2 regions of the Larsenimonas rhizosphaerae genome follow, and region 1 is predicted to be linked to the other one. Evidence: predicted binding sites of a transcription regulator. Region 1 holds the regulator's gene; the other holds the start of a gene.
The links. Region 1 encodes PhoB, which activates phosphate uptake and scavenging genes when phosphate is short. Its sites were predicted from a motif close to TGTCATANNNNTGTCANA; they were not measured.
Positions count from the first base shown of each region.

Region 2: OQ287_RS08495 (glycerophosphodiester phosphodiesterase) is a predicted target of PhoB. The motif match lies at 5,857-5,874, and genes of this name have one in related genera.

Region 1 is NZ_JAPIVE010000004.1:345,495-353,600, forward strand. It holds gene OQ287_RS14280 (SDR family oxidoreductase) at 1-614, opposite strand, end outside; gene OQ287_RS14285 (hydrogen peroxide-inducible genes activator) at 724-1,647, shown strand; gene recG (ATP-dependent DNA helicase RecG) at 1,644-3,731, shown strand; gene OQ287_RS14295 (hypothetical protein) at 3,735-4,097, opposite strand; gene OQ287_RS14300 (HU family DNA-binding protein) at 4,186-4,461, opposite strand; gene OQ287_RS14305 (chorismate--pyruvate lyase family protein) at 4,760-5,302, shown strand; gene ubiA (4-hydroxybenzoate octaprenyltransferase) at 5,348-6,220, shown strand; gene phoB (phosphate regulon transcriptional regulator PhoB) at 6,361-7,050, shown strand; gene phoR (phosphate regulon sensor histidine kinase PhoR) at 7,069-8,106, shown strand, end outside.
Region 2 is NZ_JAPIVE010000002.1:436,136-444,241, reverse strand. It holds gene OQ287_RS08525 (ArnT family glycosyltransferase) at 1-1,079, shown strand, start outside; gene OQ287_RS08520 (hypothetical protein) at 1,176-1,532, shown strand; gene OQ287_RS08515 (Gfo/Idh/MocA family protein) at 1,665-2,594, shown strand; gene OQ287_RS08510 (SMP-30/gluconolactonase/LRE family protein) at 2,622-3,491, shown strand; cobalamin riboswitch at 3,611-3,795, shown strand; gene OQ287_RS08505 (energy-coupling factor ABC transporter permease) at 3,831-4,505, shown strand; gene OQ287_RS08500 (YncE family protein) at 4,672-5,805, shown strand; gene OQ287_RS08495 (glycerophosphodiester phosphodiesterase) at 6,024-7,193, shown strand; gene yccS (YccS family putative transporter) at 7,216-8,106, opposite strand, start outside.

The sequences.
Region 1 (8,106 bases):
AGTGCCTTCTCGATCAAAAAGACCAGTACACCGGCACAGTCATCACGATGAATTCGATTTGAATACATCGGAGGCGTGGCGGGCGCTACGCGACCTTCCTGAACCTGATTGATCAACCGCTCGCGGCCCGGACCGTAGATGCCGGAAAAGCGAACCGACGTTCCGGGAATCGAGCTCTGCCACAGGCGACTTTCAGCCTTGTGAAGCCACTTCCCGGCAAAGCCGGTAGGCACAATAACGCTGTCTTCAGTGACCGTTTCTCCGTCACACTGACCATACACTGACGTCGACGATACAAAAATCACCTGCTTCGGTGGTTCAGCACGTGCTTCAAAGGTGGTCAATACACGATCAAGGCCTTGATAATAGGCGGATTCATAGGCACTTTCCTCGAACCGATCCGCACTCAGGATATAAATCACGATATCGGCATCAGGCAGCGCAGCCACTGCCTCGTCATCATCAAGGTTCATGGCCAGCGGTTCAATGCCACTGCCTTCCAGCTTTTCAGGGTGACGACGGACCCCGATAACGCGCTGTCCCTGTGCGATCAATTGCTGTCCAAGAAGGGTTCCTACATCACCGCAGCCCAGAATTAAGGTCGTATTATTCACCTTTTCACTACTCCCTGTTACAACGGTATGGATATCATGGTGTTAGTCGCTATCACCGACCCGGTCCGGCATGCCATCCTTGCAGCCGGGCACTATTGAAGGCCAGCTCATGACTCTAACAGAACTTCGATACATCGTAACCTTGGCGCAGGAACGACACTTCGGTCGGGCAGCAGAGCACTGTTTTGTGTCTCAGCCTACGCTGTCGGTGGCCGTCAAGAAACTTGAGGAAGAGCTGGGGGTGGCCCTGTTCGAGCGCAGTAAATCCACCGTTCAGGTTACCCCTCTGGGCGAAAAGATCATCGCTCAGGCCCAGCGCGTCCTGGAGCAGGCCGGCGTTATCAAGGAGCTGGCTTCCGAAGGCAAGGATCAGCTGTCCAGCCCACTGCGGGTGGGTGCGATTTATACCATTGGCCCTTATCTCTTTCCGCATCTGGTGCCCATCCTGTCGCAGCTGGCCCCTAAAATGTCGCTGTACATTGAAGAGAACTTCACCGGCGAACTGCGGCGCAAGCTGCGCAGCGGGGAACTGGACGTCATTGTGGTGGCACTGCCCTTCAACGAGCCCGATGTGCTGACCAAGGTCATGTATGACGAGCCCTTTGAAGTGCTGATTCCAACCGATCACGACTGGGTCAGGCATGAGGCCATCGAGAAGGAGTGGCTGCTCAATGAACGTCTGCTCCTGCTGGGTGAAGGCCACTGCTTCCGGGACCAGATTCTGGAAACCTGCCCTGCGCTCAACGTTCAGCTCACCAACCCGACCAATACACTGATTGCCGAAGGTGGATCGCTTGAAACCATTCGGCACATGGTGGCCTCCGGGCTGGGTATTACCATTCTGCCCAAGTCGGCAACCGGCACCCGGCACTATGAAAGCGGCATGCTCGAAAGCCGGCCGTTTACCGAGCCGGAACCCAGCCGTAGCGTAGCCATCGCCTGGCGCACCAGCTTCCCGCGCCCCAAGGCCATCGATGCCCTGACCAACGCCATACTGAAGTGTCCGCCAGCAAAGGGTGACACAACCTCATGAGTGATGTGGCCACGCTGAGCCACCCGATCAGCGCCCTCAAGGGCGTCGGGCCGGCGCTGTCGGAAAAACTGGCGCGCCTGGGTGTCAGCGTCGTGGCAGACCTGTTGTTTCACTTGCCTCACCGCTATCAGGACCGTACGCATATCACGCCCATTGGTCATCTGCGCAGTGGTCGGGAAGCGGTCATCGAAGGCGAGGTGACCGCCAGCGAGGTTGTCGTGGGGCGACGACGAAGCCTTCTGGTCCGCATGAAGGATGATACCGGCATCGTTTCCCTGCGCTTTTTTCACTTTGGTCAGGCCCAGACCAGCCAGTTCGCTCGTGGGATACGCGTACGCTGCTTTGGCGAGGCACGCGCCGGCAGCACCGGACTGGAGCTTTATCATCCCGAATACCAGCTGGTCGGGCGACATGATGCTCCGATAGAAGAACAGCTGACACCGATTTATCCCACCACCGAAGGCCTGCCCCAGCCACGGCTTCGCGCACTGATGGGTCAGGCGCTGGAAATTTTCGATACCACGCCGTCGGCCCTGCCCGACCTGATTCCCGCCCCCCTGCGCAGCCGCTTCGCGCTGCCGGCCCTTCACGATGCGCTGCACTATATTCACAGACCGCCACCGGAAGCACCGCTGGAACAGTTGATCGAAGGGACTCACCCGATGGTATCGCGGCTGGCGCTGGAGGAAATGCTGGCGCATCAGCTAAGCCTTCGTCAGGTACGTCGCCGCATTCAGCAGGACGCCGCCCCGGCACTGGGCAGTGGGGCCAGCCTGAATGCTCGCTTTCTGGCCGGTCTGCCGTTCGCACTGACCAGCGCCCAGCATCGTGTTCTCAACGAAATAAACGGTGATCTGCAACGGGCGTTGCCCATGCTGCGACTGGTCCAGGGCGATGTTGGTTCGGGCAAGACCGTGGTCGCGGCAATGGCCATGCTCGGCGCCGTGGCGCATGGCTATCAGGCTGCACTGATGGCACCGACCGAACTGCTGGCAGAACAGCACTACCGCACTCTTAAGCAGTGGTTCGAACCGCTGGGCCTCACGGTGGACTGGCTTGCCGGACGCCTGAAGGGCAAATCACGCCTGGACGCCAAGGCGCGTCTGGCCGATGGCACCGCACATGTTGCGGTCGGCACACACGCCCTGTTTCAGGAAGATGTCGCGTTTCACCGCCTGGGACTGGCCGTTATCGATGAACAGCACCGCTTCGGCGTTCATCAGCGTCTTGCACTGCGCGAAAAGGGGGAAGCGGTCGGTATTACGCCTCACCAGCTGGTAATGACGGCAACCCCGATTCCCCGCACGCTGGCCATGAGTGCCTACGCTGACCTTGATGTCTCCGTGATTGACGAACTGCCTCCTGGGCGCACACCGGTAAAAACCGTGGTGGTTCCGGATGAACGCCGTAACGAGATCATTGATCGAATCGAAAACGCCTGCGCCGAGGGGCGCCAGGCCTACTGGGTCTGCACTCTGATCGAGGAATCCGATGCACTGCAGTCCCAGGCCGCTGAAAGCACCCTTGAACGATTGACCGAACACCTGCCGGGGCTGGCCATCGGTCTGGTGCATGGTCGCATGAAGGCTGCCGACAAGGCGGCTGTCATGGCAGCCTTCAAGGACGGCGAGCTGGATCTGCTGGTTGCCACTACCGTGATCGAGGTCGGTGTCGATGTTCCCAATGCCAGCTTGATGATCATCGAAAACCCCGAGCGCCTCGGGCTGGCCCAGCTGCACCAGTTGCGCGGCCGGGTCGGGCGGGGATCGGTCGAAAGCTTCTGTGTCCTGCTCTATCATCCGCCACTGTCAGGCTCGGCCCGCGAACGACTGGGTGTCATGCGCGATACCAATGATGGCTTTCGCATTGCCGAGAAAGACCTTGAACTGCGAGGCCCGGGGGAAGTGCTCGGAACGCGCCAGACCGGGCTGATCGGCATGAAAGTGGCCGATTTGACGCGCGACAGGGGGCTGCTCGACAGTGTTCGCGCCTGTGCCGATGCCGTGGTCGACAACGAGACTGTCAGTGAAGCGCTTATCCAGCGCTGGGTCGGGCGCGAGGCCAATCGGTACGGCCAGGTCTGACCGTTAGCGCCTCAGATAACGCAACAGCGCCTGCAGGGTATCGAGGCGTGCCACATCACCTACTACCCGGAGCCGATGGCTCATCAGCGCTTCACGAAAATGCCGCGGGGAGGGCCGTTTCAGAAAGGCCACCGCTGCATCTGCATCGCGAAAGCGCAGCTCCAGTTGCGTCGATATCGGCAGCCCTTCGCCCGCCTCCACCCCGTCGGCATGAAGATGGTAATGCCGCGCCACGCTTAAATCTTCCAGTCCGATCCCGAAATGCAACGGCCCCTTTTCAGCTACGGCATCGCGAAACTCGGGCTGGCGACGCCAGGCACGCTTGAGCAGCTGCCCAAGCATCCACAAGACAAAACGCAGTTTCATACGGCCTCCGAAGGCAGAGTCATACCTGCATCCTAGGCCAAAAAAAATGCCGGCGATATGGCCGGCATTTACGTTCAGTGGTTCGGTCTTAACCGGCCACGGAATCCTTCAGCTTCTTGCCGGGCTTGAACGCGACAGTCTTGCTTGCCGGAATGTTCAGCGGTGCGCCGGTCTGCGGATTCTTGCCGGTACGTGCGGCACGCTCACGCACGGTAAAGGAACCAAAACCGATCAGGGTAACGTCTTCACCCTTGGCAACCTGGCTCGTAATCTCATCCAGAATCACGTTCAGTACCTGACCGGCCTTGTCCTTGGACAGATCCGCCTGTTCTGCAATCGCAGCAGCAAGTTCGGGCTTACGCATAAAGTCTCCTGAAAAGTGCAATGGCATGGCAATGAGGCCGCGCACTGTTGATTATCAATGGTATCGACCCTCGCCAGCCGATCTGCATTCGGCTGTCCTGGTGCGGCTCCACAGGGGGGCCGTGTGTCGAACACGGCCTAGCCTAGCAATCACGGCCCCCCTGTAGCCAGCATTACGTCACTGGTGGCGACGATTTCCTTCATATGGATACATCTCATCAATCCTGCTGACATATCCTCACCATTGGGTCATGGCAGCTCGCACTTTATACTGCTGCCCCCACCAAGGAGCTGATGGCATGTCCTTTTTTACTCGCTGGCGCCCTGTCACGCCCTGGCCACCCTCCGTCCCTCGGGCCTGGCAGCCATGGCTTGCCTCCACGGATTCGCTGACCGCCCGCCTGAGCAGCGCCATGCCCACCCCCTTGTCAGTTGTGCTGACGCACGAAGGAACAGGGCTGCCTGCCGCCGATGAGCAGCACCGACTGAAACAGTCCGGGCGCCGCTACATGCTGACGCGTGAGGTGCTGCTTTGCTGCGGCCATACGCCCTGGGTAGCGGCGCGCTCCGTGGCGTTGCTTACTCCGAGCGCGCAACAGCTTCTTGCCGGCATGGGCCGTACTCCTCTGGGGCACTGGCTGTTTACTCAGCCAGACACGGTGCGCTCACCGCTCGAGATGACTCTGTCTGCATGCTCTTCGATCGCCAGTCCTGATTTACAGCCTCTCATCGGGCGCCGCTCGGTATTTACCCACCCTCGAATCACCCTGCTGGTACAGGAATTTTTCCTGCCTCCCATGGGGATGGCGCTGGCCCTGCCGCCGCCCGGGCCAATGCGCTAGACTGAGCGACACATTTATTACCCCTACCGGAGTGATACCGCCGCCATGCTGCGATTGCCGCCCCCCTTTCAGCGACTGCCCGACTTTCTGCAACTGATGCGGCTTGACCGGCCCATCGGCACCTGGCTTTTGATGTGGCCGACCATGGCGGCAGTGTTTCTGGCCGCCGATGGCCAGCCGGAACGTGCCAACCTGGTGATCTTCCTGCTGGGGGTATACGTGATGCGCGCCGCCGGCTGCGTGATCAATGATTATGCAGACCGGGATTTCGATGGCCATGTGGAGCGCACCCGTACCCGGCCACTGGCGACCGGGCGCATCAGCGCCCGGGAGGCCCTGACCCTGTTCGTCGCCCTTCTGGCCCTTGCCTTTGCGCTGGTATGCTTGACCAACGCCTTTACCATCTGGCTGTCACTTGGCGGGGCGCTGCTCGCAGCGATTTACCCGTTCATGAAGCGCTACACCCATTTTCCACAGGCCGTGCTGGGTGCTGCCTTCGGGTGGGCCATTCCGATGGCCTTTGGTGCAGCACAGGGCGAGGTACCGGCCATTGCGTGGTGGCTCTTTTTTGCCAATGTGGCCTGGACGCTGGTCTATGACACTCAATACGCCATGGTAGACCGCAACGATGACCTGAAAATCGGCATCAAATCGACGGCGGTGCTGTTCGGCAGGCAGGACCGATTCATCATCGGATTGCTTCAATTGCTGGTACTGGCGCTGCTGTTCATGCTGGGACTGGCCGCGCGTCTTGACGGCTTTTACTGGCTGGGGCTTGTGGGCATGGGAATGACCTTCCTGTATCAGCAGCGCCTGATCTGGACACGTTCACGCGAAGGCTGTTTCAAGGCCTTTCTGAACAATCACTGGACCGGCGTACTCCTGTTTGCAGGCATTGCGCTGTCGGTCTGGCCCTGACACCCCAGGGAACGCGCTGCGGCCATATTCATTGCACGTGTCATACTCCTGTCATGCCAGCGCGTTAAAACTGTCACCACCTTGTCATTATTCGCGCCGTACTGCCCCTGTACAGCGCGACCTCAACGGGAAACAGGTGCATGAAGTCCAGGACCGTACTGATAGTGGATGACGAAGCGGCCATTCGGGAGATGGTCGCCATTGCCCTCGAAATGGCTGACTTTGATGTTATCGAAGCCAGTAATGCGCAGGATGCCCACGCGCTGATTGTCGATCACCAGCCGGACCTGGTGCTGCTGGACTGGATGATGCCGGGCCTCAGTGGTATTGAACTGGCTCGGCGGCTCAAGCGTGACACCACCACCGCGGATATTCCGGTCATTCTGCTGACTGCCAAGGGCGAGGAAGACAACAAGGTGGTCGGCCTTGAAAGCGGCGCCGATGACTATATCGTCAAGCCCTTCTCTCCCCGTGAGCTGATCGCTCGTCTCAAGGCCGTACTGCGTCGTACCACCCCCAAGGGCATGGAAGATGTGGTCGAGGTGGAGGGACTGCGTCTGGACCCGTCCAGCCACCGGGTCAGCGGCAATGGCACTCCGATCGAGATCGGTCCGACCGAGTACCGACTGCTGCAGTTTTTCATGACGCATCAGGAGCGCGCCTATACTCGAGCCCAGCTGCTTGACCAGGTCTGGGGCGGCAATGTGTATGTCGAGGAACGCACGGTCGATGTACATATCCGCAGGCTGCGCAAGGCGCTGGGTGACCCCTGGCAGAACCTTGTTCAAACCGTGCGGGGCACCGGCTACCGCTTTTCGATTCAGGCCTGATCACCCTGCGAGGCACACATGCACTACTGGACCAATGAGCTGTGGCGTTTGGCCTATCTGGTCATCGGGTTCGGCTTGCTGGGGGCCTTGCTCGGCGTCGGCGGATGGGGTGTGGCCCTCGGGCTTGCCGTGCACATGGCCTTTACCCTGGCGCACCTTAAAAAGCTGTATGCCTGGCTCAATGCGCCGGTACACCAAAAGCCTCCCGCAGGGGATGGCGTCTGGGGCGATCTGTTTGATCGCCTTTATCGCTACCAGAAAAGCCAGACGCAACTGCAGGGGCGATTACGCCGGGTACTGACCCGTGTGGAAGAATCTTCCGAGGCAATGCGTGACGGCATCGTAATGCTGGACCCCCAGGGCCATCTTGACTGGTGGAACAGCGCCGCCGAGCAGATGCTCGGGCTGGACGCCAGGCACGACCGGGGTCACCACGTGGCCAATTACCTTCGCGACCCGCACTTCATTTCCTATTTCACCACGGGCGAGTACCAGGAGCCGGTCCTTTTTTCATCACCGGCTCATGACGGTCGCACCATCGAAGCCCGTATCACGTTGTTTGGTGACAATGAACGGCTGGTGCTGGTACGCGACGTCACTCGGCTGCAGCGACTTGAACAGACCCGCCGGGACTTTGTCGCCAACGTCTCCCATGAACTGCGCACGCCGTTGACCGTGCTGTCCGGCTATCTGGAAACCTTTCTTGATCAGGCCTCGAGTCAGCCGGATACCGTGCCACGCCGCCTGACCCGTGCCTTCGGCCAGATGCAGGGGCAGACACACCGGATGCAGAACCTGGTGGATGACCTGCTGACCCTGTCCCGGCTCGAAACCAGCGAGCGTCAGACGGAACGTCAGCCGATCGATATGGCCAGCATGTGCCAGTGGATTCAGGAAGACGGCGAGGCCCTGTCCCAGGGCCGTCATCATTTCCTGGTCGAGGTCGAAGAGCCGCGCGCAATTCTGGGCGAGGAACGCGAAATTCGCAGCGCCCTGTCAAACCTGGTCATCAACGCCGTACGCTACACCCCGGACGGGTCGACCATTACCATCCGC
Region 2 (8,106 bases), on a different contig from region 1:
AGCTGGCCGGCGGCCTCGGCCTTCTGGTTCTGACGCTTTCACTGTGGGTCGTGCCGATGGTGATCTACACCACCTGGCTGCATCCGGACCCGGCCCTCGCTGCCTACCGCGACAATATCCTGTTCAAGCAGACCGGCCAGCGCTACGCCGACTCCTGGGCTCATGTGCAACCTGCCTGGTACTTTATTGTTGACGTGCTGCCCTGGGCCTGGCTGCCCTGGACCCTGACCCTGCCCTGGGTGGCACCCTCCCTGTGGCGCCGCGTCCGACGCGCTGATGCACGAGTGTGGCTGCCGATGTCGATGCTCGGCCTGATGCTGCTGTTTTTCTCAATGAGCCCTGGCAAGCGCGGCGTCTACATGACGCCGACAGCGCCGCTGCTGATTCTGATACTGGCTCCCCTGCTCCCCGGTCTGTTACGAGCCGCATGGCCCAACCGGCTGTGCTGGTGGCTGGCCATGACAGGAGGAGCGGTGCTGGGGCTTGTGGGCCTGCTCGGCGCCGCCGGCCTGCCTTCACTTACCCGACTGGCCGCCGAGGAAGGATTGTCTCCCTGGGCCTGGTGGGGCGTGACCGGTGCCCTGACACTGGGTCTGGCGCTGTTCATTCGCCCCAGGCAGGGGCTGATGCTGTACACCCCGTGGATACTTCTGTGCTGGCTGGGCTGGTCACTGGTGGGGTATGCCCAGATGGATACGACCCGCTCGGCAGCGTCACTGATGCGTGAGGTGGTCGCCGTGACCGGCGCTCGGAGTACGCTGGCCCTGTCCACCAACAATGAATCCGCCATGCTCGAAGCACGTCAGCCGGTGGTCACTGCCGGCATCCACGCCGGCAGTGATGAAGAGTTCGAACGCTTCAGTGGCTGGATACGCCAGGCCCCTGCCTCACGCTTCATGCTGGTGGACTATCATGAACTTGATGATCATCCGTGCGTCGACCCCACACGATCACATCGCCTGACCCACGGGGGAGATGACTGGGCACTGATACCCGCCGCCGCGCTGGAGACGTGCCCCGCCTCATCCTACGGGGTGAGTGTCATTCCGGCACCACCGCTTGCGATGACGCCCCCGTAACGCCCTGCGCCGGGCAACAAACGTGGCCCGGCGGACAAGGCTGTACCCGAGGCGCGTTCGGCCGATATCAAGGGGATACCTTCAAGGAGTGAGTTCATGCGCCATTTTCCCTGCCGCCTGCTGGTCGCGGCCCTGACATTCGGCCCGGCCCTGCCGAGCATGGCCGAGACGGTCATTATCGAACGGCAGCACAGCATCTCGAACCAGGGACAGTCAGCGCATCATGATCGCGACAGGCGCCCACACATCGAGGCCAATGTACTCATCGCCCCCGACACGGAACACTGGCGATCCAACTACGTGCCGGACAACTACCACCTCGAGGATTACGACGGAATACCCAACAGGAGCACCATCTGCAAAGGGTCCGGCGGACGCACCCTATCAACCACCGATCGCCCCTGCCCCGAAGGTCAGAGTGCCTCCGGCGGCACTCGCTACTCCACCGACTGATGACCCGGGGCAGGCGATAATCCTGCCCGCGTAACAGGCACATACAACGTCTCTATAGACTAACGTTGTGTGTGCAGGCCTGCTTAAGCCGCTACTCTATCGAGGCGCCCCAATCAGCCAGGAGATAGCTTCATGTCAGCGCCCATACGCATCGGCCTCGTCGGGATCGGCAAGATTGCCCGTGACCAGCATATTCCCGCCCTCGCCCATTGCGACGAATTTACCCTGGTCGCCGGTGCCAGCCGCAACGCCACGCTTGACGGCATCACCACCTTCAATGATCTGGACGAGATGCTCGCCGGCAATGACGAACTGCAGGCCATCTCCCTGTGCACACCGCCCCAGGTGCGCTATGGCCAGGCGCGGCGCGCCATAGAGGCCGGTCGCCATGTCTTTTTGGAAAAACCGCCCGGCGTCACACTGAGCGAAGTCGAAGACCTGTATCGTCGCGCTCATCAGGCAGGCGTCACCCTGTATGCCAGCTGGCATGCCCGCGAAGCCGCCGGTGTCGCTCAGGCACGCGAATGGCTTGTCGGCCGCAGCATCACCCGTGTCGATATTCAATGGCGTGAAGATGTTCGGACCTGGCACCCCGGCCAGGAATGGATCTGGCAGCCCGGTGGGCTGGGCGTGTTTGACCCGGGCATCAATGCCCTGTCGATCGTGACCCACATCCTGCCGATGGATTTCTTCCTGACCAGGGCGCGACTTGAAGTCCCTGAAAACCATCAGGCCCCGATTGGCGCCACCCTCGATTTCACCGACGCCAACGACACACCGATCCATGCCGACCTTGACTGGCGCCAGACCGGCCCTCAGACATGGCGCATCACGGTGGAGACTCGCGATGGCACACTGGTGCTGGATGAAGGGGGCAGCAAGCTGTTCATCGATGACGAGCTGGTACTTGATGGTGACGACGTTGAATATGTCGGGCTGTATCGTCACTTCGCCGAGCTGATCCGTGCCGGCATGTGCGATGTGGACATTCGCCCGTTCCGCCATGTGGCCGATGCCTTCATGATGGGCGAGCGCGTGATCGTTGATGCCTTTCACGACTAGATCACTCGCCGAACAAGGGAGTTCACCATGTTGACGCTGCACTGTCGATTAACCATGACGCTGGGCGAAGGCGTGTTCTGGGACGATGCCACGGCTCGACTTTACTGGGTGGATATTCGGGAAGGTCGGCTGTACTGGCTTGACCCGGGCGAGTCGGCGCCCGACTACACCACCATTGACGAACCCCTGGCCTGCGTTGCCCTGCACGACGATGGCGGCTTTGTGGCTGCCACCCGCTCAGGGCTCTGGCGGCTGGATGCCGAGGGCCGGAAACAGCACTGCCTCGTTGATGGTCCGCAGGACTCGAACGTGAGCTGGTGCAATGACGGGCGTTGTGATGCGCGCGGACGTTTCTGGGTCGGTACCAAGCACGATGGTGAGTCCGACCCCGTTGGCGCCCTGTTCAGCTACCAGCAGAGCATTGAACAGCACCTTGAGGGCATCACCATTGCCAACGGCCTTGCATTCAGCCCGGACCAGCGCTGGCTGTACCATGCAGACTCCCCTCATCGACGCATTGACCGCCACGCCTTTGACCTTGATACCGGCAGGATTGGCCCGGCAACGCCCTGGGTGGACCTCGATACCCTGGGCATTGAAGGCTACCCGGATGGCGCCGCGGTCGACCGGAACGGCCACTACTGGTGTGCCCTGTATGCCGGCAGTGCCGTGATCGAACTGTCGCCGGAAGGCGCGCTGCTGTCCCACCATCCCTTGCCGGTACCGCAACCCACCAAAGTGGCGTTCGGCGGCAAAGACCGCCGCACGCTGTTTGTGACCACCGCACGGCAGCACATGAGTGACGAGGCCCTGCAGCAGGCGCCGCTGTCCGGCTCGCTCTTTTCCATGCCGGTCGACACCGCCGGGCTTGAGGATTACCGCTTCAGGGCCGACTGACCGGTGCGGCCCTCCGGTTCGCTGCCGCGTCGAGACTCGGCAGCGCAGCATTTTCCTGACATCAATCATTACCGGAATCACCCGGGTATCAACAGGCGTGCTCATCCTGACCGATGCACGTATGCTCTGGTTCATCCGGTGGTTCAGCCCGCTGAACTGAAAAGGGAACGCGGTGAAAGACCGTGGCTGCCCCCGCAACTGTAAGTGACGAGCCCTTTCATGTACCCACTGGCGCACAGGCCGGGAAGGATGAAACGGGCCAGGACGCACAAGCCAGGAAACCTGCCGGATAACCACCTGACCACACGACTGCACGGTGGGTGCAGACAAGGAGATGATATGCATATCGAACCCGGTGTAGTGACCGGCGCCAAACTGATGCTCAGTTATGCGACAGCCGCCGGTGCGCTGGGCATCGCCGCACGCATGGCCTGGCAGACCATCAGCCGTGATGGAGGGCTGATCGGCATGGTGCCTCGTAGCCTGTTGGCTACCCTGCTGGTCTTCGGCTTCTTTCAGGTACTGCCTCACCATCCGGTGGGAGTATCGGAAGTCCACCTGATTCTAGGCTCTACGCTTTTCCTGCTGTTTGGTGCAGGCCCGACGGCCATTGGGCTGGCAGCGGGGCTTTTGCTGCAGGGGCTGCTTTTCGCTCCGTTTGATCTGCCTCAGTACGGCATGAACGTCACCACGCTATTGATACCGCTCTGGGGTATCCATGTGCTGGCCGGACGTATCATTGCAAGGGGAACGCGCTACACCGAGCTCACTTACACCCAGGCGCTGAAGCTTTCAACGGCCTATCAGGGGGGCATCGTGGCCTGGGTAGCCTTCTGGGCCGTATACGGCCAGGGGCTCGAGCACGTGGCCAGTATTGCGAGCTTCGGCGTGGCCTACATGTCAGTCATCCTGGTGGAGCCGTTGATTGATCTCGGGGTACTGGCAACGGCCAAACGCCTGCACCGGCTGTCTGCCACCCCGCTGTTTACACGACGGCTGCTCAATCCGGCCTGAGGGCATAAACGCCCGTGCCTGCCTCTCACACAACGCCCGCCACTGCGGGCGTTTTTTTGGTGCCTCGGATGAAAACAACGCCGGAACCCTTTATCATTCATGAGAATCATTATAATTTAACAATGACTATCATACGCGTTTAAATTCATCATCACAGGGAGTCACCATGCCCATCTCCACCCCACGCGCGCTGGTTCTAGGGGCTTTTGTTGCCCTGCCGCTCTGGACGCTACCCGCAGCCGCAGCCGATCAGACCACGTCACCAGATACCGCCGAAAGCCGCACCATGCCCACGGCCGGCTGGCAGGTGCGCACCGACCGGGCGCTGGGCCATGCACTGTATGAGCTGGCCTATAGCCCCTCGATGAATGCGGTGTTCGTGGCCAGCGCCGGCGGGTTCGACGAGGGTGCCAGGGGCATGGTCTACCAGCTCGATCCGACGACGCTCGACATTCAAAAACGCTGGGCGCTGCCGGGCAAGGCCTTCGGACTGGTACTCGATGATGCCAGCAGGACCCTGTATCTGGGCGATACACTCGATCAGAGCCTTATTCGTCTGAACCTCGACACAGGCGACACGGATACCCTGCAACTGGCCAGGCCCGCCCCTGAACCGGCCGAGGGGGAAGAGAAGCCGTTCGGCCCCAACCCGCGCCAGCTGGTGCTTTCCCCTGATGGCCAGACGCTTTATATCTCGGGCGTCGGCACTGACAGCGTGCTGTGGGTCGTCGATACCCAACGCTTCTCGCTCGAAAAGACTGTCACCGGGTTCGGCGAGTGGGCCACCGGGCTCGCGCTCGATGCCGAAAACGACCGCCTGTTCGTGTCGACCTACAAGGACAACGCGGTGCGCGTGGTGGACACGGCCCACAACACGATCGTCGATCAATGGCCTACCGGCGGCAGGAGCCCGCTCAACCTGGCGTTCGACAAGGCCGCACACCACCTGTTCGTGACCCACGCCAAAAGTGATGCCGTGACCGTACTGGATACCACCACCGGTAAACAGATCGCCTCGATCGACCTGGGCGGCGACAGTCTGGCCGCGGCCCTTGATGGTCCGGCGCATCGCCTGCTGGTAAGCCAGCGTGACGCGAAGACACTCTCGATCATCGATACCGATGACCTGACGCTCACGGGGCAACTCCCGCTGGAGGCCGCCATGCCCAACAGCCTGGCACTCTCGCCGAATGGCCAGCACGCCTGGCTCACACTCAAGCAGCCGATCAAGAAGGTCGGAGAGACCTACAAGGCCGAAAAACCGGATCACGTGATGACCCTGACGCCGTCGAATGGCTAGCGCCCGCCTACAGCCGCGCTGGCGAGCATTCACTCGCATGTGCATGGGCAGCGTCATCGAGATGACACACCCATGATGAACACTGCATGACACTGCCCGAGCATGTCGAAAAACCCGGTGCAGACCTTCGGACCAGGCAAGCCGCAAAGAGACAGCCATACTGAACATGCCGGCCGGATATCCCGACCGGTATTCATGAAAACATTCAGGGAACCTGTATGCCTTCACGTCACCCGATCGCCCGTACCTCACTGCTGGCCATGGCCATCACTGCAGCGCTTTCTGCCACACCCACCCTGGCCGACGAGACCAGGGACGCCTCATCCTCCGCGCAGACCAGCGCCGCCCTCGGCATACCCGACCCGGCGGTCATTGCCCATCGTGGCGACTCCTTCAACGCCCCGGAATCCACGCGGCCGGCCTACCTGCTCGCGCGTGACCTGGGTGCCGACTATCTGGAACTTGATTTACAGCGCACAAGGGATGGCCACCTGGTTGCCCTTCACGACAACACCCTGCAGCGCACCACCAATGTGGCCGAGGTGTTTCCGGACCGCGCCGATGCCCCGGTCAGCCAGTTCACCCTGGCCGAACTCAAGCAGCTGGATGCCGGCAGCTGGTTCAACACGGCCTACCCGGACCGGGCCCGACCAGGCTTCAAGGGCCTGAAGATCATGACGCTGGATGAGATTCGTGATATTGCCGAGGGGGGCAGCAACCACCCCGGGCTTTATATCGAGACCAAGGTGCCTACCCTGTTTCCGGGCATCGAGAAGGATTTGAAGCAGTACCTGCAGGCCCACGACTGGATTGGGCCACAGGCCGGAACACAACCGGCCGGTGAGTCCAATGGGGCAGTCAATGTTGCCTATACGCCAAGCCGCGTCATCCTGCAGACATTTGAAAAGCCAAGCCTTGAGGCCTTGCAGCAGCAGATGCCGAACGTGCCGAAGATCCTGCTATTGTGGGGCGGGGAAGGCTCGATACCGCTTGAACAGTCAGCCCCGCAGGGCACAGATGAAACAGACGCCGATTACTACGCACGCCAGAAGGTTGCCTCGAAGGCGGACTACGGTGAATGGCTGAGCTACGCGAAGGATCACGGCGCCATCGGGGTAGGACCATCAACAATTCAAAGCGAGCATGACGGAGACTTTTCACGCCAGTTCAGCTATAGCGAACTGGCTGCCCCATGGATGATCGACATGGCGCACGAACACCATCTGCTTGTGCATGCCTACACCGTGGACCAGCCGGCAGACCTTGAGACCTATCGCCAGCATGGTGTGGACGGCTTTTTCACCAATCGCCCGACCGTTGCCCTCAAGACCTTTGACCGTGCGCCTGATCAGTCGGTCAATGACATCCTGACCGCCTACGATTACTGACCGCCGGCATCAGCGGCGGCGTTCATGCCGTCGCTGACCGGATGTGGGCACCAGAGACATCGCTCTGCAAGCGCGCGGCCTGCTCGCGCACGGTGGACAGCAGCTGTGAAATCAGCAACAGCTCCATCTGCACCAGCCGGTAGGGGCTGTCCATGCCCTGCAGCGATGCCTTGAGCGCCGCTTCGATACGCGCACCCTCCTCTCCCTGCCCCGGCACTGCCCGCCGTGCCGTCAGATCATCGGCTACTTCTTCCAGCGACTGCGCCAGATAGGCACTGCTTTCATCCAGCAGGGCCAGATGCGGATGGGCCGGCAGTGCATCCCGATGCGCGCCGAGGGCCGACAGATAGTTCAGCAGCGTATGTGTGGTCACCATCAGCGGCAGACAGGCTTCAGCATCCTTTCGAAAATGCCCGGGCTCCAGAGCCATGTTGGACAACGCCGAGGACAGGGCCATGTCAGCATTGTGGGCATTACGCCGGGCCAGCCGGTAATCAAGGTCATCCTGCTTGCCGGAGCTGTACTGCACGATCAACTGGCGCAGATAGGCGCCATTGCTTTTGAGTGCCGTGGCCGCGAGCTGATGAATCCGACGACCCTGCCAGTCAGGCAGTACCAGAAAGACCGCCAGGCCCGACAGCAGACTGCCAATGACCGTATCCACCAGGCGGGGCCAGATGACGCTGTACCCGTCCAGTACCTGGTTGAAACAACACACCACCATCAGCGTGATGGCCCCGGTCGCCAGCATGTAGCGGCTGGACCGGTTCACGAAAAAGGCAACGCCTGCCGCCACGGCAATCGTGCTTTGTATCCAGGGCGAGGGAAACAGCGTCAGCGAGGCCCAGCCGGCCACCAGCCCGACGATCGTGCCGGCAATACGCTGGGTCAGGCGAAGCCGTGTCGAGCCGAA